DNA from 4 places in the Paenibacillus sp. AK002 genome. Region 3 is predicted to be linked to each of the others. Evidence: a T-box and tRNA genes for the amino acid it is inferred to sense, from the RefSeq annotation. Region 3 holds a T-box; the other regions hold tRNA genes.

What was found. The T-box of region 3 lies ahead of leuS (leucine--tRNA ligase). A T-box ahead of a tRNA ligase gene usually reads a tRNA of that ligase, here a tRNA-Leu.
Region 1: it has a tRNA-Leu gene. The T-box ahead of leuS (leucine--tRNA ligase) is inferred to sense a tRNA for this amino acid. The anticodon was not compared.
Region 2: it has a tRNA-Leu gene. The T-box ahead of leuS (leucine--tRNA ligase) is inferred to sense a tRNA for this amino acid. The anticodon was not compared.
Region 4: it has a tRNA-Leu gene. The T-box ahead of leuS (leucine--tRNA ligase) is inferred to sense a tRNA for this amino acid. The anticodon was not compared.

Annotation. Positions count from the first base shown of each region.
Region 1 is NZ_CP096377.1:5,759,357-5,764,980, reverse strand. Features, by position in the region: gene M1D70_RS25730 (FecCD family ABC transporter permease) at 1-520, shown strand, start outside; gene M1D70_RS25725 (FecCD family ABC transporter permease) at 513-1,532, shown strand; gene M1D70_RS25720 (alpha/beta hydrolase) at 1,555-3,186, shown strand; gene M1D70_RS25715 (PAS domain-containing protein) at 3,285-3,926, opposite strand; gene M1D70_RS25710 (helix-turn-helix domain-containing protein) at 4,104-4,469, shown strand; tRNA gene M1D70_RS25705 (tRNA-Leu) at 4,573-4,655, shown strand; gene M1D70_RS25700 (organic hydroperoxide resistance protein) at 4,842-5,261, shown strand; gene M1D70_RS25695 (zinc ribbon domain-containing protein) at 5,393-5,624, shown strand, end outside.
Region 2 is NZ_CP096377.1:4,999,340-5,004,963, reverse strand. Features, by position in the region: gene M1D70_RS22355 (carboxymuconolactone decarboxylase family protein) at 32-361, shown strand; gene M1D70_RS22350 (hypothetical protein) at 430-870, opposite strand; tRNA gene M1D70_RS22345 (tRNA-Leu) at 1,049-1,132, shown strand; gene M1D70_RS22340 (DUF6944 family repetitive protein) at 1,282-1,596, shown strand; gene M1D70_RS22335 (divergent polysaccharide deacetylase family protein) at 1,817-2,698, shown strand; gene M1D70_RS22330 (methyl-accepting chemotaxis protein) at 2,877-5,114, opposite strand; gene M1D70_RS22325 (N-acetylmuramoyl-L-alanine amidase) at 5,320-5,624, opposite strand, start outside.
Region 3 is NZ_CP096377.1:1,987,584-1,993,207, reverse strand. Features, by position in the region: gene comER (late competence protein ComER) at 1-629, shown strand, start outside; gene leuS (leucine--tRNA ligase) at 610-3,051, opposite strand; T-box leader at 3,141-3,401, opposite strand; gene M1D70_RS08520 (AraC family transcriptional regulator) at 3,442-4,323, opposite strand; gene M1D70_RS08515 (Gfo/Idh/MocA family protein) at 4,409-5,482, opposite strand; gene M1D70_RS08510 (Gfo/Idh/MocA family protein) at 5,506-5,624, opposite strand, start outside.
Region 4 is NZ_CP096377.1:2,200,531-2,206,154, forward strand. Features, by position in the region: gene M1D70_RS09600 (MFS transporter) at 1-1,204, opposite strand, end outside; gene M1D70_RS09605 (TetR/AcrR family transcriptional regulator) at 1,309-1,908, opposite strand; gene M1D70_RS09610 (polysaccharide deacetylase family protein) at 2,099-2,869, opposite strand; tRNA gene M1D70_RS09615 (tRNA-Leu) at 3,274-3,359, shown strand; partial or broken gene M1D70_RS09620 (uracil-DNA glycosylase) at 3,560-4,245, shown strand; gene M1D70_RS09625 (hypothetical protein) at 4,238-4,660, shown strand; gene M1D70_RS09630 (AI-2E family transporter) at 4,735-5,624, opposite strand, start outside.

The sequences.
Region 1 (5,624 bases), 3.2 Mb from region 3:
CGGAACGGCTGAAGCTTTGGCAGCATATTTTCAGATTTCCCAAAGCATCAGTTTTTGGTACAATGCCCGGCTGCATGCCATGGATCCCGAGCTGATTAAGCTGAGCATTCCGTTTGCGATCGTCGGTTTGTGCCTCGCCGTGGTCTTGTCCAAATCGATCACGCTGCTCTCCCTCGGGGACGAGACAGCCAAGGGGCTTGGCGTCAAGACATGGCTGGTGAAAGGTCTCGCGATGCTGGCGGTTGTGATCCTGACGGGCGTATCGGTGGCGCTGGCAGGGAAGGTTGCCTTTGTAGGCTTGATTGTCCCTCATATTGCACGGTACTTATCGGGCTCCGATTACCGATGGATCGTACCGGTGTCGGGCGTGCTTGGCGGCATGTTCCTGGCGCTGTGCGACATTCTCGCCCGGTTCGTGAACAGCCCGTTCGAGACGCCGGTCGGTGTCATCACTTCGCTGATCGGCGTGCCGTTCTTCCTCTATCTGATCAAGACGAGGGGAGGGGCTCAGCGTGCGTAACACATCTTATCGGTTCCCGATAGTGCTGGCAGGCGGGATAGCGGTCGTATTGGCAGCCGTTTATTTCAGTCTGACCAACGGAACGTTTGACATGTCCATCAAGGAAGTATTCCAGACGCTGTTTCGGATGAAGCCCAATTCGGACTTTGATCTTGTCGTGTTTGAATTCAGGCTCCCCCGAATCGTGCTTGGCGCCCTTGTCGGGTTTGCGCTGGGTATGGCCGGTGCCGTCATCCAAGGGGTAACCCGCAACGGGCTTGCGGATCCGGGCATCCTCGGCATCAATGCAGGCGCCGGCATGGCGGTCGTATTGTTTATGTTCCTGCTGCAAGGGCAGATCACGATGACCGGCTGGCTCGGGGTGATGATGATGCCCATGTTCGGCATCGCGGGCGGTTTGGCAGCGACAACGGCCATATACATGTTTGCTAGAGAAAACGGAAAGCTGGATCCCCAACGGCTCATACTTGTGGGCATTGCGATCGCATCCGGCTTTGGAGCCGTTACCATGTATGTTTCGCTTAAAATGAACCCGAAAGATTATGAGATGGCGGTTGCCTGGCTCGCCGGCAGCCTTCATAGCGCCAACTGGAAGTTTGTGGTGACCATGCTGCCGTGGCTCGTTATTTTGCCGCCTGTCATCTGGCTTCGCTCTCAAGTGCTCGACTTGTTCCAGCTGAGCGAGGAAAGCGTGAAGAGCGTCGGGGTATCCGTCGAGCGCGAGAAAAATATATTGCTTCTCTGCAGTATCGGCCTGGTGAGCGCCAGCGTAGCCGTATCCGGCAGCATCGGGTTTGTCGGTCTGATTGCTCCGCATATGGCCAGGCAGCTTGTGGGACTTAGGCACAGGCATATCATCCCGATCAGCGGCATTGCGGGCATGGCGATTGTTGTCATAGGCGACTTCATCGGCAGGACGATATTCGCTCCGGCCGAGCTGGCTGCAGGCATTGTGGTATCCGTGATCGGGGTTCCGTATTTTATCTATCTATTAATTCGCATGAGAAAATAAAAGCAGCTTTCGGGAGGATCACATGAATCGTTACAAGCAGCTGGTAGTTGAGGGCAGAGAGCTTACACTGTATCTGCCTCCTTCCTATCTGGAGTCTGACCGTTCCTATCCTGTTGCCTATGTTCAAGATGAAGGAGATATGTTCATGGACTGCCTGAACTATTTGAATCATTTGTTTGCGGCAGGCCGGCTGGGAGAGGTCATCCTGGTCGGAATCTCGACAACGAACCGGAATCGTGAATATACGCCTTGGCCGGCTGAGCCTTTGCTGGCGAGCAACCCTCCTTTCGGCGGGGAGGGGAGAGCTTATGTCGATGAGGTAGCGGATGTCATCAAAGCATACATAGACCATCAGTACCGAACGCTTCCAGCGCCTGAGCATACGGCCATCATCGGAGGTTCCTTTGGCGGATTGATCTCGATGTTCGCCGGATATTGGCGTCCCGGTACCTTCGGACGAATCGGCATGCTGTCGGCTTCGTTATGGTACGAGGGGGTGATGGACTACATCCGGCAGCAGGGAAAATGGCCGGCTGAGCAGCGGGTGTATATGTCCGTCGGGCAGCTTGAAGGGGCGTACAAGCAAAATGCGCAGAAAAACATGTTTGTGAACAACGTGGAGGCCCATCGGTTCTGGCTTGAGCAAGGGGTGAGCCCTGAGAGGCTGCAGCTGGCGGTAGATCCTGACGGAACCCATGATCCTATCTTTATGTCCAGAAGATTTCCGGATGCGCTGCGGTGGCTGTTCGTCGGGGAAGCAGAGGAGCAAGTTTCGGCGAAGGGGCGAGCTCAACATGAGGATCCGGATATTCAGGAAAAGCACGAATTGCATAATGACCAAGATAAACAAGATAACCAAGTAAAGACCCCATTGTTTTCCGTACCGGGAACCCTGACCTGGTCCATGCAGTCCGACGAGACGGGCCGCGAATACCGCATTTTCATCGCCGAGCCGATGGGACCGCCTCCTGAGGGAGGTTATCCCGTGTTATATTCATTGGATGCCAATGCCACCTTCGGCACGCTGGCCGAAGCCATCCGCCTGCAATCCCGTACGCCGCGGGGCATTCCCTCGGCGCTCATCGTCGGCATCGGCTTTGACAGCGACAGCCCCATCGTGAGCAGCGAGCGCTTCTATAACTTTACGGAATATGCCGATCCCGCTGAACTGCCTGTCCGGCCAAACGGCATGAATTGGCCGGAGACGGGCGGCGTGGAGGCGTTTCTTACCTTCATCGAGCAGCAGCTGAAGCCGGCCGTGGAGCGGCGGTATGCGGTGAACCGTTCGAAGCAGGCGCTGTTCGGACACTCGCTCGGTGGATTTTTTACCTTATATACCTTATTCACCAGACCGGATGCCTTTTCGCGGTATATTGCGGCATGTCCCTCGGTGTGGTGGAAGAACTACGCGCTGTACAAGCGATGGGAAGAGGGGGAGGCTTGTTTAAGGCAGAGCGGGGAGCGCAAGTCGCTCCGCTTGTACGTGGGGGCCGAGGAGAAGCCGTCCATGGTGAAGGACGCAAGGGAGCTCTATGCGTTTCTCAAAGGGCATGAAGAGGTGCTGGAGACGACGTTCGACGAAATTGAGGGTGAGGGGCATGTTTCGGTACTGCCGACCCTCATAAGCCCCCTGCTTCGTTTTGTAAACGCGTAATCAACCAAAGAATGACTCAATCATAAATAAGCAGCTTCGAATCCAGTGATCATCGGGATATCGAAGCTGCTTATTCTGTGTTGTATGCAGACGGGACGTTAATCGGGCAATTCCGGATCATCGAGGATGGAAGAATATTTCGGGTATAATCTGCGAATGCAATCCGGACAAATATCATGGGTAAACTCAATGGGGAGACGGCTCTCCAAATAGCTCTCCACAGGCTCCCATTCATCCGCATGGCGAACATATTTGCATACGGCACAGATTGGGATATGTCCTGGAAGAGGGAAGCTGTGAGCCAGCGCTTGTTCCAGCAGCAGTTCCTTGTGCTTGAACTTTGTAATATCCGTGAATGATATCATGGCTCCGTGGACGCGGCTGTCCTTGTTCATCATCAGCGGCAGCACCTCGCACAGAACCCAGTTCTGCCGTTCATTCCATTCCACGGCATATTCAAAAGAATAATCAGGCAGCTTACCCAGTATAACTTCCCTTACGGAGGGTATATCCAGCTCATGGGAAAAATGATCGAATACAGAACCAAGATGCTGGGAAGTCATATCAAAAAAAGATGCCCCATGCCACCTGAAGTCAGGCGGGACACCGTATCTTTCGGCCATGGTAATGAGCGGATCGTTGATTTTGTCTATGATGCCATCCGGAGTAATGACCATCAGCCCCTTATTCAAGGAGTGAACCGCATTATTCCAGGATGTGGTCATGGTATCGTAGGGCAAATTACTCGCTCCTCGTATGGAAATAGACTCATGAGTAAAAGATACGACGATCCATGAGTACTATGGTATAATTTAGGCAATATATATTGATTATACACGTAATTAAGTCATTGTGCAAGAGAAAAATACGTACATAAGATATTTTCTTTCAAAGAGAAATAGGAAGGCGGTTGTTTGATGCAGTCTATTTACCAACGAATCGAACATCTCATAGAAAGCCGGGGTATGACCAAGAAGGCGTTTTGTGAAACCCTCGGGATCAGCACAGGAAATTTTGGTGACTGGAAGAGGGGAAAAACAACGCCGAGCACGAATAAATTGATTGAGATCGCAGCATTTTTTTCCGTCAGCCTAGATTGGCTCATTATTGGCAAGGGCAGTCCAACCAACCGTGTCAAGGAAGCCCGCGGGGAGTATGAAGTGGATCCGGAATCATTGGATCCTGCCTTAATGTCCGGTCTGGCTGAGCATGAGAAGGAGTTTATCCGCGAATACATCGAGTTTTCGGCCTATCGGAAGGATAAGCGGGGCGATAAGAGCTAGCTGATGCAAACGGCCAATTCTAAAGCCCAGATTTTGGCGCTTTACTTTTACCTAAAGGGGCAGTATAATAGGGAATGTTCGCTGCAGAACATCCCTTATACATGCGGTAGTGGTGGAATGGCAGACACGCTATCTTGAGGGGGTAGTGGGTGTATACCCGTGGAGGTTCGAGTCCTCTCTACCGCATACTTCATAAAGAAGTCGTTTATCAAATGGAAATCCCATTGATAAACGGCTTTTTTGTTATGTCCATCGCGTGCCGTGAAAATGCTGCAACTATGGCGAATTGCCGTGTTTATCGTTTCAATTTGCGCTGAAAGTATAAAGAGTACATGTAGAGACCATAATAGGGCATGAAGGAGATGAACGAGCATGAAACCATTATACACAGCAGATGTCAAAGTCATTGGAGGGCGGGAAGGCTCCGTAGAATCTACCGATGGCGTTCTCAACCACAAATTAAGCATGCCGAAGGAGCTCGGAGGTCCGGGTGGAGACGGAACCAATCCGGAGCAGCTGTTCGCGGCCGGTTATGGGGCCTGCTATGAAAGCGCCCTGGCCAACATCGCCCGCAAGGAGGGCGTCGAGCTGAAGGATGTCGTGATCCACTCCCAGGTGTCGATCGGAAAAGACGAAGGCGCTGACGGCTTTAAGCTGGCAGTGAAGCTGAAGATCGAAATGCCGGGCATCGAACGAAGCCAGGCGGAGGATCTCGCGAAGAAAGCGCACGCGTTTTGCCCGTATTCCAAAGCAACCCGGGGCAACATCGACGTGGAGTTAAGCGTAAGCTGACGATGGAGGATTCGGATGGCTCTCTAAAATGGGGGTCATCCTTTTTTGTCGGCTAAAGACGCTCAATATGAAACTTTTTACATGATACGCCGTACTTCAGTTAAAGCTATGCATTGAAAGGGGCGCTTGGAATGCGAATAGAACAAATGATAGAGGAACGGTTTGTATGCAGCAAATGCGGAGGGAACCACTGCGAGACGAAAGAGGTCTCGATGTCGGGGGCAGGCTTGAGCAAAATGTTTGATATTCAGCACAATCATTTCCTATTTGTTTCCTGTACGAACTGCGGATATGTGGAAGTCTTCAACCCGGATATATTGGAAGGTAAAAAGAGGGGGCAGTTGGGCTCGATCCTGGATGTGT
Region 2 (5,624 bases), 3.0 Mb from region 3:
ACTATTTTTTCGGGAAGAGGTGCTTTTGGTTATGGAAATGTCCAATGACAAGGTCTCGGCATACAAAAATGAAATTCAGAATTTGAAGCAGAGCATGCCGGACATGGCAGAAGCGTATCATCAGTTCACCGGCGTTTGCTTTCAGGATGGCGAGCTGGATGCGAGAACGAAGCAGCTGATCGCGCTGGGGATCGGATTGTTTGCCAACAATGAGCTGTGTACCTTCTACCATATGGAGGAGGCCCGTGCCAAGGGAGCCTCGGATGCTCAGATCATGGAGGCCGTAGCCGTGGCGTCTGCCGCCAGCGCGGGACATGCTCTCTCGCAGGGACTGACCCGCGTGCAGCATAACCTTCATTGATGTGTATGATAAAAATAACCGTCTCCCCCGCAGCGCTTGTTCAGTCGGGGAGGCGGTTATTCTTTCGTTTAAGGCACAGCGATGCTAGCGCGCGAAAGTAAAGCAGCGGCAGGAGGTTGGGCTTGCTCGGTGGACTCGCTCTCAGGCGGAACGAGCCCGAGATAGGCTCGCATGCGATCCATCATCTCCTCACGGAAGGATGGCCATAGAATGTTCATCGACCCAATGTATCCCCGACAGGCATATCGTGCCTGAATCCCGTCCTGGCTTTGCCCGATGTCATAAACCTTGATCGCCCGCTTGGTGAATTCCTGCTTCACCTCACGAAGGAGCACTGCGGCACGTTTGGCGCCGTTTCCCACAACCTCTACGTACAACTGAGGGGTTTTGAAAACCCCGCTCTCCTGTATGATACGGCAATCCCGCTCAAACACCTTATGAATGAACATCAGCAGCAGGTAACTCTTGATCAATGCCCGTTCTTCCGTTGTAACAGCCTGTATGGCCATCAACATCACCGCCTTTATATAGAAAATGGATATTGAATGAGAACTTATGTTCTTATTTTAACCGAAAACAAGGTTTTTAATCAAGTTCAAAAAAAGTGTTGACTCGATTTATTTAGCGTGATATTATATATCTTGTCGCCGCTGATAAGAGCTTGGCTCGAAGGTGGACAACATACATGCGGTCGTGGCGGAATTGGCAGACGCGCACGGTTCAGGTCCGTGTGGGCTTACCCCCGTGGAGGTTCGAGTCCTCTCGACCGCATCTAATGAGAAAGCTCGTAAACTGTTCTTGCAGTTTGCGAGCTTTTTTGCTTTGGGATTCTCTGGGACAGGATGAATGACTTAAACAAATACGAAGCATTCGCGTATTATATTAAATATTGATATGAATAGTTGAAAGAAGGGATTGCCTTGCCAGCCAAGTCATGGAGTCTCCAAGAACAGCTTGCCGCCTATGCTTGGCTGCAAGCATTGGGAACGAATATCGCCGCTCTGGGTCAAACGAAAATGCTGTCCAAAAGAAAGAAGCAGCAGGATGAAGGACAAAGGCTCTCCATCCTAGGGAACGCGATGCAATCGATCGCCAATGCGGCTCAGGCCGAAATTACCGCGGAGCTGCGCGGCACGGCAACGAATAAGAAAGCCAACGATCTTACGGTGGCCGGCAATCTTCTGCAATCCGTCGGAAATGCGCTGCAGGTGATTGCGGGAGCGGAGGATTCCTGATTAAACCTCCTTTTGGCTTTCGAACGAATCTGAGACGCAACTGAAAAAATACGAACAAGACGTTTTCCCAGCGACCCGGAAGCGTCTTGTTTTAATTTCTTGTGCCGGCCCCCATGCGGAATACAATCATTTATGCCTGTAATTACATATTTGAATAGCTTTTCTCAAACAATACGGTTAGGTAAGGCTATCATGATGATGAGTGGAAAGGGGCGTAGCAATGCGGGAAAGATATAGAAAATCGATGATCTTGCTGTGTTTGGTATGGGGGATCTTGAGCGGAGCACAGATCGGGTACGGGGCGGGGGTGGTTAATGCTGCTGATTCGTTCAACCATGATACCCGAAACGTGCACGAAGAATCCGGTCACGGCAGATCCGCGCAGGAAAAGAAGCCGAATAAGCTGGCCGTCATTATCGATGATTTTGGCAATGATCAGAAAGGGACCGAGGAAATGCTCAATCTGCCTGTCAAAATCACGGTAGCCGTGATGCCGTTTTTGCCGACGAGCAAGAAAGATGCCGAGGCCGCGCACCAGCAAGGGCATGACGTCATTATTCATATGCCCATGGAGCCTAAGCAGGGCCGGTCTTCCTGGCTTGGACCGGGTGCTATCTTAAGTTCGCTCACCGATGAGGAAATTCGTAAACGCATGGAGGAGGCAATCGATTCGGTTCCTTATGCCGTTGGGATTAATAATCACATGGGCTCCAAGGTTACCGGGGATGAACGGGTCATGTCCATCGTGCTCGACGTTTGTAGGGAGAGAGGGCTGTTTTTCGTCGACAGCAAAACGAATTACTACAGCGTGGTCGGCAAACTGGCAGCATCGATGGGAATGCCGTCCATCGCCAACGATATCTTCCTGGATGACGTTCATACCGTACAGCATGTGAGCAAGCAGCTGCAGACCGCGGCGCAGCATGCGGTAGAGAGAACTTCCTGCATTGCAATCGGCCATGTTGGCGTATATGGAATCCGAACGGCAGAGGCGCTGAAAGGCACGATCCCGGAACTGCAAAAAAAAGTGGAGTTCGTCGGGATCAGCGATCTCGTCAGGGAGCACTCAAGCTGGCGGCCTGATCCGCTGCGCTCGTATTAGATCTTCCTTGAGCACCCGAAACAGGTCCGGAATCGAGTGACGAGACCGGTGGAAGGTTCAACCGTTAAGATCAGCCGAGACCGGGTTTGAATATAAAACGAACGGCCTTCCGCGCAAGAGTCCCGGTGATTCCGAGTTTCATGCTTGGAAGGCTGTTTATATGCTGCGCTCCTCCGTTTTATCGGATGCGGGCTTCGGTGAGTTTGAATTGACCTACCAGCTGCTGCATCGATTTCGCTATGGCTTCGACATTGCCTGAGGTGTACCTTACGCTTTCGATTTCCTGCGACAGCTCCTGCACTTTGCTCTCCACATCCTTGGAAATCTTTCGGTTCTCCTTGCTGACCGAAGCGATTTTCTCCATCAGCTGAACCACTTCATCTACGGCCTGGTGCTTGCGCAGATCGTCTTCGGCTGCGGCGGCAAGCAGCTCGGAAGCCGCGGAAACCAGCAGATTTCCTTCTTCCACGACCCGGGTCCCTTCCTTCATCGATAGCACGGCGTGCTGGGCGTCCTGATAGATATGGCCGATAATCCGGTGGACCTCTTCCGTGGACTGTCTGGTCAGTTCGGACAGCTTGCGGATTTCGGTTGCAACGACGGCAAAACCTTGTCCGTGTTCTCCGACCCGTGCCGCTTCAATGGAAGCATTCAGGGCCAGCAAATGGGTTTGGGAGGATATTTGTTCGATCGCGTGCAGGACGCCTGTAACTTCCTGAACGGTTCCCATGAACGTGCGGATGGTCTGATTTGTTTCCTCGACTTTCGCAGAAATATGAGACATCTTGTCTCCGATCCGGACGACTTCATTCTTCGCCACATCAATCTGCTCATTCGCTTGGCGTTCCAGCTGGCGGAGCGTCTCCCGCATCCGTTCCGCGCTGTCCTTCACGGCATCGATATCCTGCAGCTGGCTGCGCATGCTGCGGATCATCTCGCTAATGTTGCTGCTGACACGCTGTGCGGAAGTAACGGTGACGGCGGTGGTGTCGTTCATTACCTGTTGGCTGGAGGAAACATCGCCTGCCGTCAACTTCACCTGCATCATGATGCTTTCCAGCGAATCGATCATATTGTTGATCCATTTGGCTAATTCGCGCGTTTCATCCTGATCGAATTGGCGGGGGTCCAGCCGCTGCGTCAGATCTCCGCTGCCTTCGGCATTCATGCGGATGAAGCGGTTGAGGCTGCGTAGACGATCCGCGATTCGCCCGATTTCTTTACGGCCGACCAGGGAAGAGGTGAGAAGGCCGGTGACCAAGCAGGCTAATCCTCCCGCCGTGGCTGCGAATGCCGGAGATAAATAAAGAGCCGTAATAAAAACAATGACAGCCGTCAGGAGGCTCGAGACAAGGGTAGACAAGCCGTGGAGCTTAGCGTGTCTGAAGCGGATGCCGCGAATGCGGTAAACCTCTTCGAGATCGCCTTCGCACATCATCCCCCAAACATCCGGACAGTGGGGCAGGCGGAACGTCACGCCTTTGCCGATTACCGGGATGTGGCGGTAATCGGAATAACCGGGGAAGTCCACGAACAGATTGCTTCCGTTCGCGATGGTGTTGGCTACGCCTGGATGAAGCTGACCCGTTGCCGGGTCGGTGAACATCAGCTCCAGCTCCGTATGTTCGTGAACCGATACGGTCCCCCAGTCGGTCGTGACGCCGTCCTTCAGGTTCTCGCCGTGCGTGAAGGTCCGGTCTTCAAAGCGGCTTCTGGAAAGGGCCGTGCCCGGAGCAATATGCCGATTCATCTCGGGCTTGGCCATGAATATATAGTTGTCGCCGGAATCGGGATAGACGTGGCCGGATTCCCGTTGAATTATATCCCCGATCACGTCGTTTGGCACCCGGCCGCACAGGATGCCGGCGAACGTATCGTCGACGTAAAGGGCATTCATGAACAGCAGCGTCATTTTGTCGTGAAAAGCAGAGGAGCGGGGACCGATAGTGAACGTGACGGGATCCGCATACGGCCCGAAGAGCAATTTACCGGTATCCGAGCCGGCGAGATGAATGATTGCGTGGCCCAATGGACTGCTCTTGCTGTAGCTGGTTCCAACGTGCGAAGCGTATGTAGAGTACGTGACCTCACCCGAAGGGTTCAGCAAGAATAATTCCGTGAAATCGGCAGCGCGCGAGTACAAAGCGGAGAAGAGCTGCTCCTGGTTCAATGGGCTTGTAGAGAAGGGATGAGGATGCTCGCTGCCGACTGTTGAACCATGGGTCTTGTCCTTGTTCAGCTGCTCCTTCAATCGGTCCAGATGTCCCCAATATTCATGGCTCCAGGAGAACAGCAGCTCCTTGCGCGTCTCGGCAATGCCTTCGAATATGTCCTCGATGTCTTCCTTCAAATTACGATTCAGACGCCATGAAATCCAAAGCGGAAGTCCTTGGCGATACCCAAGCCAGTCAAACATACGATCTCCCCCAATTCCCATTCGATTCATCTATCTTAATTTATGTTAGATATACTATCATAATTTTCGGAAAAATCTAGTAAATATTTCGAAAAAAATGATGCTTTTTTCATATTGATGTTAGTTTTTATAACATAAAAATGGGTTTAAAGGCCTGGAATCAGGATTCTGTAGGCCAGACGCCCAACAAAAAAACAGCTCCTATTTAAAGAGCTGTTAAATAACTGATAATCCCGTCAGCGATGGCTTCGGCAATCATCATTTGGCCGTTTCGGCTGGTCAATAATTTCCGGTCCTCCATATTGCTGAGGAAGCCGGTTTCCACGATGACGGCAGGTACTTGGGTTTGATTGAGCAGATAATAAGGCTTGCCTACGATGATGCCATTGTTGCTGCGATATACCAAATTCAATTGTTCTTGAATGGTTTCCGCGAGCAAGGTGCTTCGGCCCTCGGATTGATGCAGTACGATGCCGCCGCGCTTGGACGCATTTTTCCCCCAATTCACGT
Region 3 (5,624 bases):
CGCTGGAATTCAAAACGGTCATCGGCGAAATCAAGGATCGGCTCGAAACCCGGCAAATCGCCATATCCATCACGAGTCCGGTCCAACTGATCCATCTGGAATCATCGCTGCCTTGCAAGGTAGCGAAAATCATACCGAGCATCACTAACATCACCGGAGGCGGAGCATCGTTATGCATGTATGGTTCCCGAATAAAAGAAGAAGACAGGCAGCTTATAGAAAGCCTCCTGTCTTATATCAGCAGGCCGCTCAAGATACTGGAATCGCACACGCGAATCACTTCCGATTTCTCCAGCTGCGGGCCTGCTTTTTTAAGTTTATTCATGGAAAAATGGATCGACGCTGCCGTTGAAATGACCGGAATCGACCGCAGGTCCCTCAATGCACTAGCCGGCGAAATGCTGCTTGGCACCGGCAAGCTGCTAACGGAGGAGGGCTTCTCCCCCGAAGAGCTGCAAAAGCGGGTGGCGGTTCCCGGAGGCATCACGGCCCAGGCTCTGGCACTGCTGGAATCGAACCTGAACGGGTTGTTCTACCAATTGATCCAAACCACACACGACAAGTATGAGGAGGATTTGGCCAAACTGGATGCTGCCTTCGGTTTTACGATTAACCGGCCACGATATTGACCAGTTTACCCGGCACGGCAATGATTTTGCGAATACTCTTGCCTTCCAGCGCCTGCTTGACATTTGGAAGGGAGAGGCTATGTTGTTGCATGGCTTCTTGGTCCATGTCTTTCGCGATTTTGGCGCGTTCCACGATTTTGCCGTTGACTTGCACCACGATCTCGACTTCTGCCTCTACGGTCCAAGCCTCGTCAAACTCAGGCCAAGGCACGTAGGTTACGCTCTCCGTGTAGCCTAAACGGCTCCACAGCTCTTCAGCCAGGTGAGGGGCAAGCGGGGAAAGCAGTTGGACGAAGTTCTCCATCGCCTTGCGAGGAAGCACTTCCGTTTTGTACCCCTCGTTGATGAATATCATCAACTGGCTGATCGCTGTGTTAAAGCGCAGATGCTCAAAGTCGTCGGTCACTTTCTTAATCGTTTTGTGCAGCGTGCGTTTGAATTCGTCCGTACCCTCGCCATCCACGATTTTAGGATTCAATTGACCGTCGTCTCCGATGAACAGGCGCCATACGCGGGAAAGGAAACGGTGCGTTCCTTCAACGCCGTTGGTGTTCCATGGCTTCGTCGCTTCCAGCGGCCCCATGAACATCTCGTATACGCGCAGCGTGTCAGCGCCATACTCGTTCACGATATCGTCCGGATTGATGACGTTGCCGCGGGATTTACTCATTTTCTCATTGTTGTTCCCCAGGATCATGCCCTGATTGACCAGCTTCTGGAAAGGCTCCTTCGTATCGACGACGCCCAGGTCATACAATACTTTGTGCCAGAAGCGCGCATACAGCAAGTGAAGCACAGCATGCTCCACGCCGCCGATGTACAGGTCAACCGGCAGCCATTCCTTCTGCTTCTCCTTGGAGCACAGTTCATCATGGTTATCCGGATCGATGTAACGCAGGTAGTACCAGCAGCTGCCGGCCCATTGCGGCATCGTATTGGTTTCGCGGCGGGCTTTCATACCCGTTTCGGGATCAACCGTTTCGACCCACTCCGTCACGTTGGCCAGCGGCGATTCGCCGGTGCCGGACGGTTTAATCTGATCCACATCTGGCAGAAGCAATGGAAGCTGATCTTCCGGCACGGTTTTCATCGTTCCGTCTTCCAGATGCAGAATCGGAATCGGCTCGCCCCAATAGCGTTGACGGCTGAACAGCCAGTCGCGCAGACGGTAGGTCACCTTCTTCTTGCCCTTGCCCTCTTTCTCCAGCCATTCATTCATCGCCAGAATAGCCTCTTCATTATCCAGCCCGTTCAGGAAGCCGGAATTTACGTGCGCGCCGCTGCCGGTATATGCTTCCTCCTCGACGTTTCCGCCTTGAACGACTTCAATGATCGGAAGACCGAATTGCTTCGCAAACTCCCAGTCCCGGCTGTCATGTCCCGGAACCGCCATAATGGCCCCCGTGCCGTAGCCGGCAAGCACGTAATCCGCGATCCAGATCGGCACCTTGGCGCCGTTGACCGGGTTGATGGCATACGCACCCGTGAATACGCCGGTTTTATCCTTGGCCAGATCCGTCCGCTCCAGGTCGCTTTTACGTGCTGCCTGATCCTGATAAGCCTTCACCGCATCGCGCTGATCGGCTGTCGCAATTTTGTCCACGAGGTCATGCTCCGGTGCCAGGACGCAGTAGCTTGCCCCGAACAGCGTATCCGGACGAGTGGTGAACACCTCCAGATGACCATCATACCCTTCGATGTCAAAACGGACCTCGGCGCCCGTGGATTTGCCGATCCAGTTGCGCTGCATATCCTTCAGGCTTTCGCTCCAGTCCAGCTCGTCCAGATCCTCCAGCAGGCGATCCGCATATTCGGTAATGCGCAGGATCCATTGGCGCATCGGCTTGCGTACGACCGGATGGCCTCCGCGTTCGCTCTTGCCGTCGATGACCTCTTCGTTCGCCAGCACGGTGCCGAGCGCTTCGCACCAGTTTACCGGAACCTCGGCCACATAGGCCAAGCCGCGTTTATAGAGCTGGATAAAGATCCACTGCGTCCATTTGTAATATTCCGGATCGGTGGTGCTGATCTCGCGGTCCCAGTCATACGAGAACCCGAGGGATTTGATCTGGCGGCGGAACGTATCGATATTCTGCACGGTGAACTCACGAGGATGTTTGCCCGTGTCCATCGCATACTGCTCTGCCGGCAGGCCGAAGGCGTCCCATCCCATCGGATGAAGAACGTTGTATCCGCGCATCCGCTTGTAGCGGGACACGATGTCCGTTGCCGTGTATCCCTCCGGGTGTCCTACGTGCAGGCCTGCGCCCGATGGGTACGGAAACATATCCAGCGCGTAAAATTTCGGTTTGGACGAGGCATCTTCCGTTTTAAAGGTTTTGTTCTCATCCCAGTATTGCTGCCACTTCGGTTCGATGGCCTGCGGCTGGTAGCCGTGGCCGGTTGGTTGATTGTCCGTCATACTTCATTGCTCCTCCTTCACAGTCGAGAGGCAAGGCCTGCGCCATTGCCCAAAAAAACAAAAAAACCTCATCATCCATAGCGTTGATCGCTAGGGACGAGAGGTTTGATTCCCGTGGTACCACCCTAGTTAGCCAAAGGCATGCTTTGCCTTTCGCTCCCTTTGCATCCTTATCGCGGATAAGACGACGATGCTTCATCGGCCGATGCTGCCGGAATACAGCCCTCCGACGGCCGGGTTAACACCATTGCTCCGAGGCGAGTTCATCCCTATCGTCAACCGGTTTTCACCAGACACCGGCTCTCTGCATGATCGAAATTGGAACGATTGATCCTCATCATCGCGTTCATATTACCGTTTTAATGTGGCTATTATACCCAAAAAGCGCGGTCAAGTCAACGAAAGCTCTTCTCCGCTTCTGCGGTAATATTCCGGCGTCGTCCCGACCATGGCCTTGAACATCCGGCTGAAATGGGCCAAATGCTTGAAACCGGACGCCTGGCTGATCTCCGTTATGCTCAGATGGGGGTGGAGCCTAAGCATGATTTTTGCCTGGTTGATCCGCCGGTGATACACATATTTGAACACCGTCGTTCCGGTCACTTCCTTGAATAAGGAGGATAAGTAGTGCTTCGTGATATGCATGTCGCGGGCGATTCCCTCCAGCGTCAGATCCAGCATATAATTTTCCTCGACAAACGAGACGACATGCTGGACATGCCGCTCCTTCTCCGAGATCGCGTCGTGATCCTGCACGGCGGCCTGACACCAATCGGCGATGACGTACATCATCTCCTGGATTCGAAGGGTCATCCGCTCCTGGCGAAACCTGGCCGTGGAGGACGACAGGCGGTGTATGTCGGCCAGCATCCCTTCGAATTCTTCCCGGTTCTCCCCCGTCAGCGTCATGCGGTGATTCCGCAGCGTTTCGAAGGGGTCCAGCAATATCGATTTGGCCGTCTCCGAAAGCCCCTTGCAGATCCAGGCCGGATCAAAATGCAGAATGCTCCTGACATATCTGGAATCGGGTTCAACATTCGGACAGTGCAGCGTAAGCCCGTTCATCAGGAGCAGATCCCCCGGTTTCAGGGTAAACACGGAATCGCCTATCAAATACGTGCAGCGTCCCTCATGGAAATAATAGATTTCATAAAAAGCATGCGAGTGAAACTGCCCTCCCGACAGCGGCTGTTCATTGTAATAGGTCAGATCGAACGGCGCTTGAAGCTGCATGCGGTCAAAGCCTGGCATCATATCGACAGATGAGGTCATTTTAGAGAATCGCCCCTTTAGCGATTTTGGAGTTGTCTAACCCCCAACCCTCAACGTAACGGGGTTTTCTCTATTATAAATGATTTTACGGAATGCGCACGGCTTCATTTTGGGCAATCACGCACAATTCTCCGGCCTTGAAGGCATGCTCCTGGGACATGGCATGTTCCGTGCGTTCCAGGCAGTCCAGAATAAGCTCCCCGAAAAACGGATAGCCCACTTTCCCCTGAAGTTCCATATGAAACTCTCCTTCGCCGTTAACCAAGTACAGATGATCCCCCTGCGGATGCCTTGCGATATCGATGTATTTGCGAAGCTCGATGTATCCTTCCGTTCCCAGAATAAAGGTTCTGCCATCGCCCCAAGTGCCAAGTCCTCCGGGCGTCAGCCAATCGACGCGGAAATAATTGGTGGCTCCATTGTCTCCCACCAGCGTTGCATCTCCAAAATCCTCCAGCTCGGGGTATTCCGGATTCGCATAATTGCCCACCTTGCTGCTGATCACCTTGGCATCGCGGCATCCCGCATAAAACAAAAATTGTTCGATCTGGTGGGAGCCGATGTCACACAGGATGCCCCCGTACTGTTGATGACGGAAAAACCAGTCCGGGCGGGAGGACGCATTCAAACGGTGCGGTCCTGTTCCCATCACTTGAACCACTCGCCCGATCGCCCCGTCCTGAATCAGCTTCCCGGCATGGACGGCACTCTCCACATGCAGCCGTTCACTGTAATAGACCATGTATTTCTTGCCCGTCTCCGCGGCTTTCGCGCGTGCAGCGTTCACCTGCTCCAGCGTGGTGAACGGCGTTTTATCCGTGAAATAATCCTTGCCGTGCGACATGACCTTCAGGCCGAGCTCGCACCTCTCCGAAGGAATGGCGGCAGCCGCCACCAGATGAACTTCGGCATCTTCCAGCACCTGGGCCTCGGAGGAAGCCGCGGCTGCCCCCGGGTATGCCTTGCAAAAAGCCGCAACCTTGGCGGGGTCTGGGTCATACACCCACTTCAGCGTCGCCCCGGCCTCAATCAAGCCGTTGCACATGCCGTATATATGGCCATGCTCCAGCGACATGGCTGCAAAAATAAATTCTCCGGGCTTGCACACCGGCTGGGCCTTGCCCACCGGCGCATAGAGCATTCCATTGCTGCGGTCCATACCAAGAGCCTCCCGATTGTAATTTAATAAGCGCCAAACGTCTTGCTCATATCCACCGGCCCGATCTCCTTGACCGTTTTCCTGGTGGACGAATTCGCTATCCGTTCTTGCAGCATCTCGTAATACAGATCTTCATCCAAAG
Region 4 (5,624 bases), 210 kb from region 3:
ACCGCTCATTCGTGACAGCTTCCGTAGCAGCCCAGGCTCTGCCGGCACGCATGGCCAAGAAAAAGCAGAGGATGAGGACGATCGATGCAGAGATGTATGGGAAGTTGATGTCCAAATCAAACAGATAACCTGCGATAAGGGGCCCCGCGATGTTCCCCAGACTGGTATAAGCCGAGTTCAGGCCGGCGACGTAGCCTTGCTGATCCTTTGCCAGCTTGGACATTTGCGTGCCGATGGCAGGACGCAGGATGTCGATCGACAGGAAGACAAGGAACGTCACAAGGAAGATTAGCCAATATTTATGCACAAACAGCGTTAACAGAATGCAGATTCCCGCTGTGAGCAAGCTGAGCGTAATGACCCTTTTCTCGCCGAACCGGTTCAGGATCCAGCCGAATATCGTTGCCTGCACGACAGCGCCCGCAATGGAGCCAAACGTAATGATCATGGCGATATCTTTAGGGGTGAATCCGAATTTATGATCCACGAACAGGCCGAACACCGTTTCATAATTGGCAAGACCGAACGACAGAACAAATACGATGATCAGACTAAGGAAATACGGCTCCCTGAACGAACGGGCCAGCTGGACCGCCAGGCTCTCCTGTTTCCGTCCCAGCACGGTAGGTGCTTCTTGCTTGGCTGATGATTCCGGAAGCAGCAGCAGCGTCACCAAAGCGGCAATGCCCCCGGCTACGGCTGCAGCGTAGAAAGGAACACGAATGCCAAACTCGGCGATGAACCCCCCGATGCCGGGTCCGATAATGAAGCCTGTCGTAATCGCTGCATTAATGAATCCCATGCCCCGGGCACGTTCCTCGTTGGAAGTGACGTCAGCCGTATAGGCCATGACGGCGGGCATGATGAGGGCGGCGCCGATGCCGCCAAGCATTCTTGCCGCGAACAACAGCGTCGGCGTGCTGGCCGCTCCGAATAACCATTCCGATATGGCGAATACAATCATGCCGGAGATGATGATTTTTTTGCGGCCCATGATATCGGACAATCTCCCCGCAAGCGGAGAGAATAGCAGCTGCGTTAATGAAAAGGCGGCAACGAGCATGCCCACCGTGCTTCCGCTGATATGCAGCTCCGTCATATAGGTAGGCATAATGGGGATGACAAGCCCGATGCCGGTGAAAACTAAAAATATATTGAACATGAGGAGCAGAATGGCTCCATTGTTTCGCAATAGTAATGACATGATGATTCCTCCAAAGATAAACAACGATTTAATGATGGTGTACGGTTTTCTTTCTATACTGAACGTTCGGTTTATAATAGAGCATAAAAAAGAGAACGTGTCATTTACGATTTCTTTTCGATGCCGTGCAGGAATACTTGAATGGCCGTATGATAAAGGGCAAGCGGATTTTTTACCTTCGTAATGCGGGACATCTGGCTTAAGCCCACGATGAGGCTTTCAAAAATGAGGGAGAGCTGCTCCACGTTATGATTCTCAAACTCCCCTTGATCAATCCCTTGCTGCAGCAACTTCTGATTGAATTCCAGGTGGCTTCGGATAATCCGGACGATTCGCTGCTCTACTTCCTCGGACACGTCTCCATTGTTGTTCATGAATTCGTCCAGAGCTTTGGAGAAGGGGTGGTTCAGATCATCAAACACCAGTTGGTCGGCAATTCCGTACAATTTATCAACGGTTGTGGTGTATTGCTGCTCCTTACTGCTCCATTTCTGTTCCCACTCGAGGTCCCATTCCTCGATCAAATACAGAAACAGCCCTTCCTTGCTTTTAAAGTGATAATAGATATTCCCTTTGCTGCTGCCGGTGGCTTCGACGATTTCCTCGATCGACGTTGATTTGTATCCCTTCTGCATAAATAGCGCCTTGGCGGCTTCGGCAATGCGTCGCTTGGTATCTTCGGTTTGTTGTTGTTTTTTGTTCACGCATGCACCCCCTTATCCCCTAGGCTATCGTCAAAATTGTATATACTGAACGTTCGTTCTGTATCTTAACAAATGGGTTTAAAATATTCAAGTGAAAATTCTATCCGGCGCTCCGGGATCGAAGCCTGCCTAAAAAAATAACCGTTACCTCCAAAAGGCAGCGGTCATTGTCTTACATGCGAACGGCTTATTAATGGTTGACTTCGATGAACTTGCGTGATTTCTCATGGTAGGACATCAGCTCGGATACGGTAACAAATGAATAACCCCTTTTTTGCAGCTCCGGCAAAATCATCTTCAGGGCTTCAACCGTCTGCGTACTGCTGGGTACAAAATCGTGCATAAGTACGATGTCGCCGTTCCGGGCGTTATCCAGTACCTTTCGGACGATGCGGTTGACGCCGGGCTTTCGCCAGTCGAGGGTATCCTGGTGCCATGACCACAATACGGTCAGCATGCCCAAATCCTTGCTCGTCCTCACAATGGCTTCATTATAGCTGCCCCCGGGCGGGCGGAACAGTACGGTCTTCATGCCGGTGGCTTGATAGATCGCATCCTGCGTTTGATTCAGTTCACTTGATAACTTCGTGACGTTAATATTGTGAAAGGGCGGATGCGTATAGGAGTGGTTGCCGATTTCATGTCCTTCCTGCAGCTCCCGTGCGACGATGTCGGGATGTTTCTCCACCCGGCTGCCTACAACGAAGAAGGTGGCTTTAGCGTCATACCGCTTTAACAGATCCAGAATTTGAACGGTATTATGCTCGTCCGGGCCGTCGTCAAAAGTGAGGGCGATCACCTTGTTCTGCGTGGGCACTTCCCACACGATCTCGCCGCGCTCCTCATAATAATCTCTGCCTTTGGAGGCGGAAGGCGCGTGCTCCGCATGCACATGGCCGGGATAACCAAGAATCAGCGCAAGGGCAAGCAATGAGAAGGCTGAGCATGTTCGTTTTTTCATGTCGATGGGTTTCCTTTTCTTCTGTTGTTCTAGTCTCCGCATGTAAGCACGCGAGCTTCATTTAGGATGCACGGTAACCGAGAAATTATTCTATAGGAAGCTCCAGCTGGGAAAGCACGCGCGCCGATTGCGAAGGAGCCCCTTGATTTGCTGTCAGTACCTACAAGCAGAGCGATGGCGCTAGTTCATCGAGATGAATGCTTGGCCCGGGGTGATGCGAAAAATTATGAGTTTCATATATTGACATCATATGGTTGTACATGGTATTATCGATTTTGTCGCTAAGACGAAATGTGCACACCTAGATTTCGGGATGATCTCGCAAAATATTGCGAATTCCACGCGTACCTTCGGGCTTTTCAAGTGAACGTGAACGACGCTAGGAACATGCGCGGATACAATATGCCGGGGTGGCGGAATTGGCAGACGCACAGGACTTAAAATCCTGCGGTAGGTGACTACCGTACGGGTTCGACCCCCGTCCTCGGCATTATAACGGCGTCTGGTATGATGCAAAATAAGTCGGCCCCTGTATGGGTGCCGGCTTATTTTTTAAATCGACGCAAATTCATCAGCGGGCGTTGTTCCTGCAGACCTAAGCGGAAGATGCCGCGTCCCGATTAAAGTGATCGCATTTCTTTTATGATTCCATGCTGACCTGCGTGAGGAGAAGGGAGAGGAGACATGCGGATGTTTAACAATGATTGGGACCTTATCCTGCAGGGAGAAGTGGATAAGCCTTATTTTCAAGCTTTGTTGGAACGGGTGGAAGAAGAGTACCGGCGCAGTACGGTGTATCCTCCTAAGGAAGATATATTTCGGGCTCTGCAGCAAACATCGTACCAATCGACGAAGGTCGTTATTTTGGGGCAAGACCCTTATCACGGTCGCCGGCAGGCGCAGGGACTGAGTTTCTCCGTCTCGCCCGGGGTTGCGATTCCTCCGTCTTTACGCAATATACATAAGGAGCTTTCATCGGACTGGGGATTTCGGCCCCGAATCATGGATCCTTGCAATCATGGGCGGACCAGGGAGTTCTGCTGCTCAATGCTGTGCTGACGGTTCGCGAGGGCGAGCCGAACTCGCATAAAGGCATCGGGTGGGAGACCTTCACCGATAAGGTCATCTCGAAACTGAATGAACGTGAAAGGCCCATGGTGTTTATATTATGGGGCAGTTATGCACAGAAGAAAGGTTCCTTCATAGACCGAAGCCGTCACAAGGTGCTTGAGTCCAGTCATCCGAGCCCGTTTGCAGCGCACAAAGGATTCTTCGGCAGCCGTCCATTTTCAGCATCGAATGCTTTTTTAATGCAAGAGGGTATGGATCCGGTGAAGTGGGACATCCCGAACACGCCGGACGATGGAGATGAATAATCCGCGAGAGGTGACCTTCATGAAGCATTGGATTGGTCGTCATGTTGTCATTCAGCGTCTAGACGGGGCGAAAAGCACGGTTGAAGGTGTGCTGAAAGGGTGGGATCCCGTTCAGGAAAAAGTGGTTCTAGGCCCGGGCGAGCTTATCATTCCGTTTCGAGCCATTCATAGAATTATGCCGAGGAACTCCTATCCGGCCCTGAACTCCATCGGTTATATCGTGAGTCATACCATTCAATTCGATAATGCCGTTTATTTTGGATCCTGCGTCATGGTATGGAGGGGCAACCAGCTGGTGTCTTCCCAGGCCATCCTGACATCTCACGATGAGGATACCGTCACACTGTCGAATGGCACGATATTGCGTAAGGACGAGCATGATTTCGTGGTTCGGTCCCTGCGCGGCAATGCGTGATTCTTTTAAAATAAAGGATGTCCCACTAGCCATCGCAAAGTTGGCGGGGACATCCTTTTTGCTGTGAGGCGCCATCATGCGTCCTCTACTTTTTCGGCGAGGAACAGCTCGTAAATTCGCACCGCGATAATTTTGATGATCATGTAGGCCGGAATGGCCAGCAGGATGCCGAGCAGTCCGAAGAAGTCGCCGCCTACAAGAATGAGGACAACCGTAGTCAGTGGGTGAATATCCAGCTGTTTCCCGTAGATGACGGGCGTCAGGATATTATCTTGAATCTGCTGGGCGATGACAATGACCACGACGGACCATATCGCGATGGAGGGCGATTCGATAAATCCGATGATGACGACTGGAATGGTCGCCAGCAGCGCACCGATGTACGGAATGAAATTCAAGAAGAAGGAAATCACCGTCAAGAGCAGGGAATAGGGCAGTCCGATAATCAAAAATCCGATATAGATCATGACGCTAAGTATAAGATTCAGGATCACTTTGCCGATAATAAAATTGCTGAGTGCCGTATCGATCTCGCCCAGCACCTCCTGGCCGTCGCGGCGGTATCGTCTGGGCAGGACGCTGAGCAGTCTTGGCGGGAGCTTGCTGCCTTCCTTCAGCATGTAGTACAAAATGATCGGAATCGTAGCGATAATGACAACGACGCCGGATACAACGGAAATCAGATTATTGATGGAATTGCTGATCCAGGTGATGATGCGGTTCATGTATTCCGTCAGGGAGGTCGACAATTCGGATTCCGTTGGTATATAGCGGGACCAGAATTGATTTTGTTGAAGCTGGTCGATCTGCTCCTCCACGCCCTCAACCAGGAAGGGGGCGTTGCTGATGAAGTTTTCGATCTGTTCACGGAGCGTCGGCCATACGACGATGCCAAAGATCGCGCAGAGACCGGCAAACACGAAATACAGCATCAGGACGCCGATGGATCGTTTGATTTTGCGTC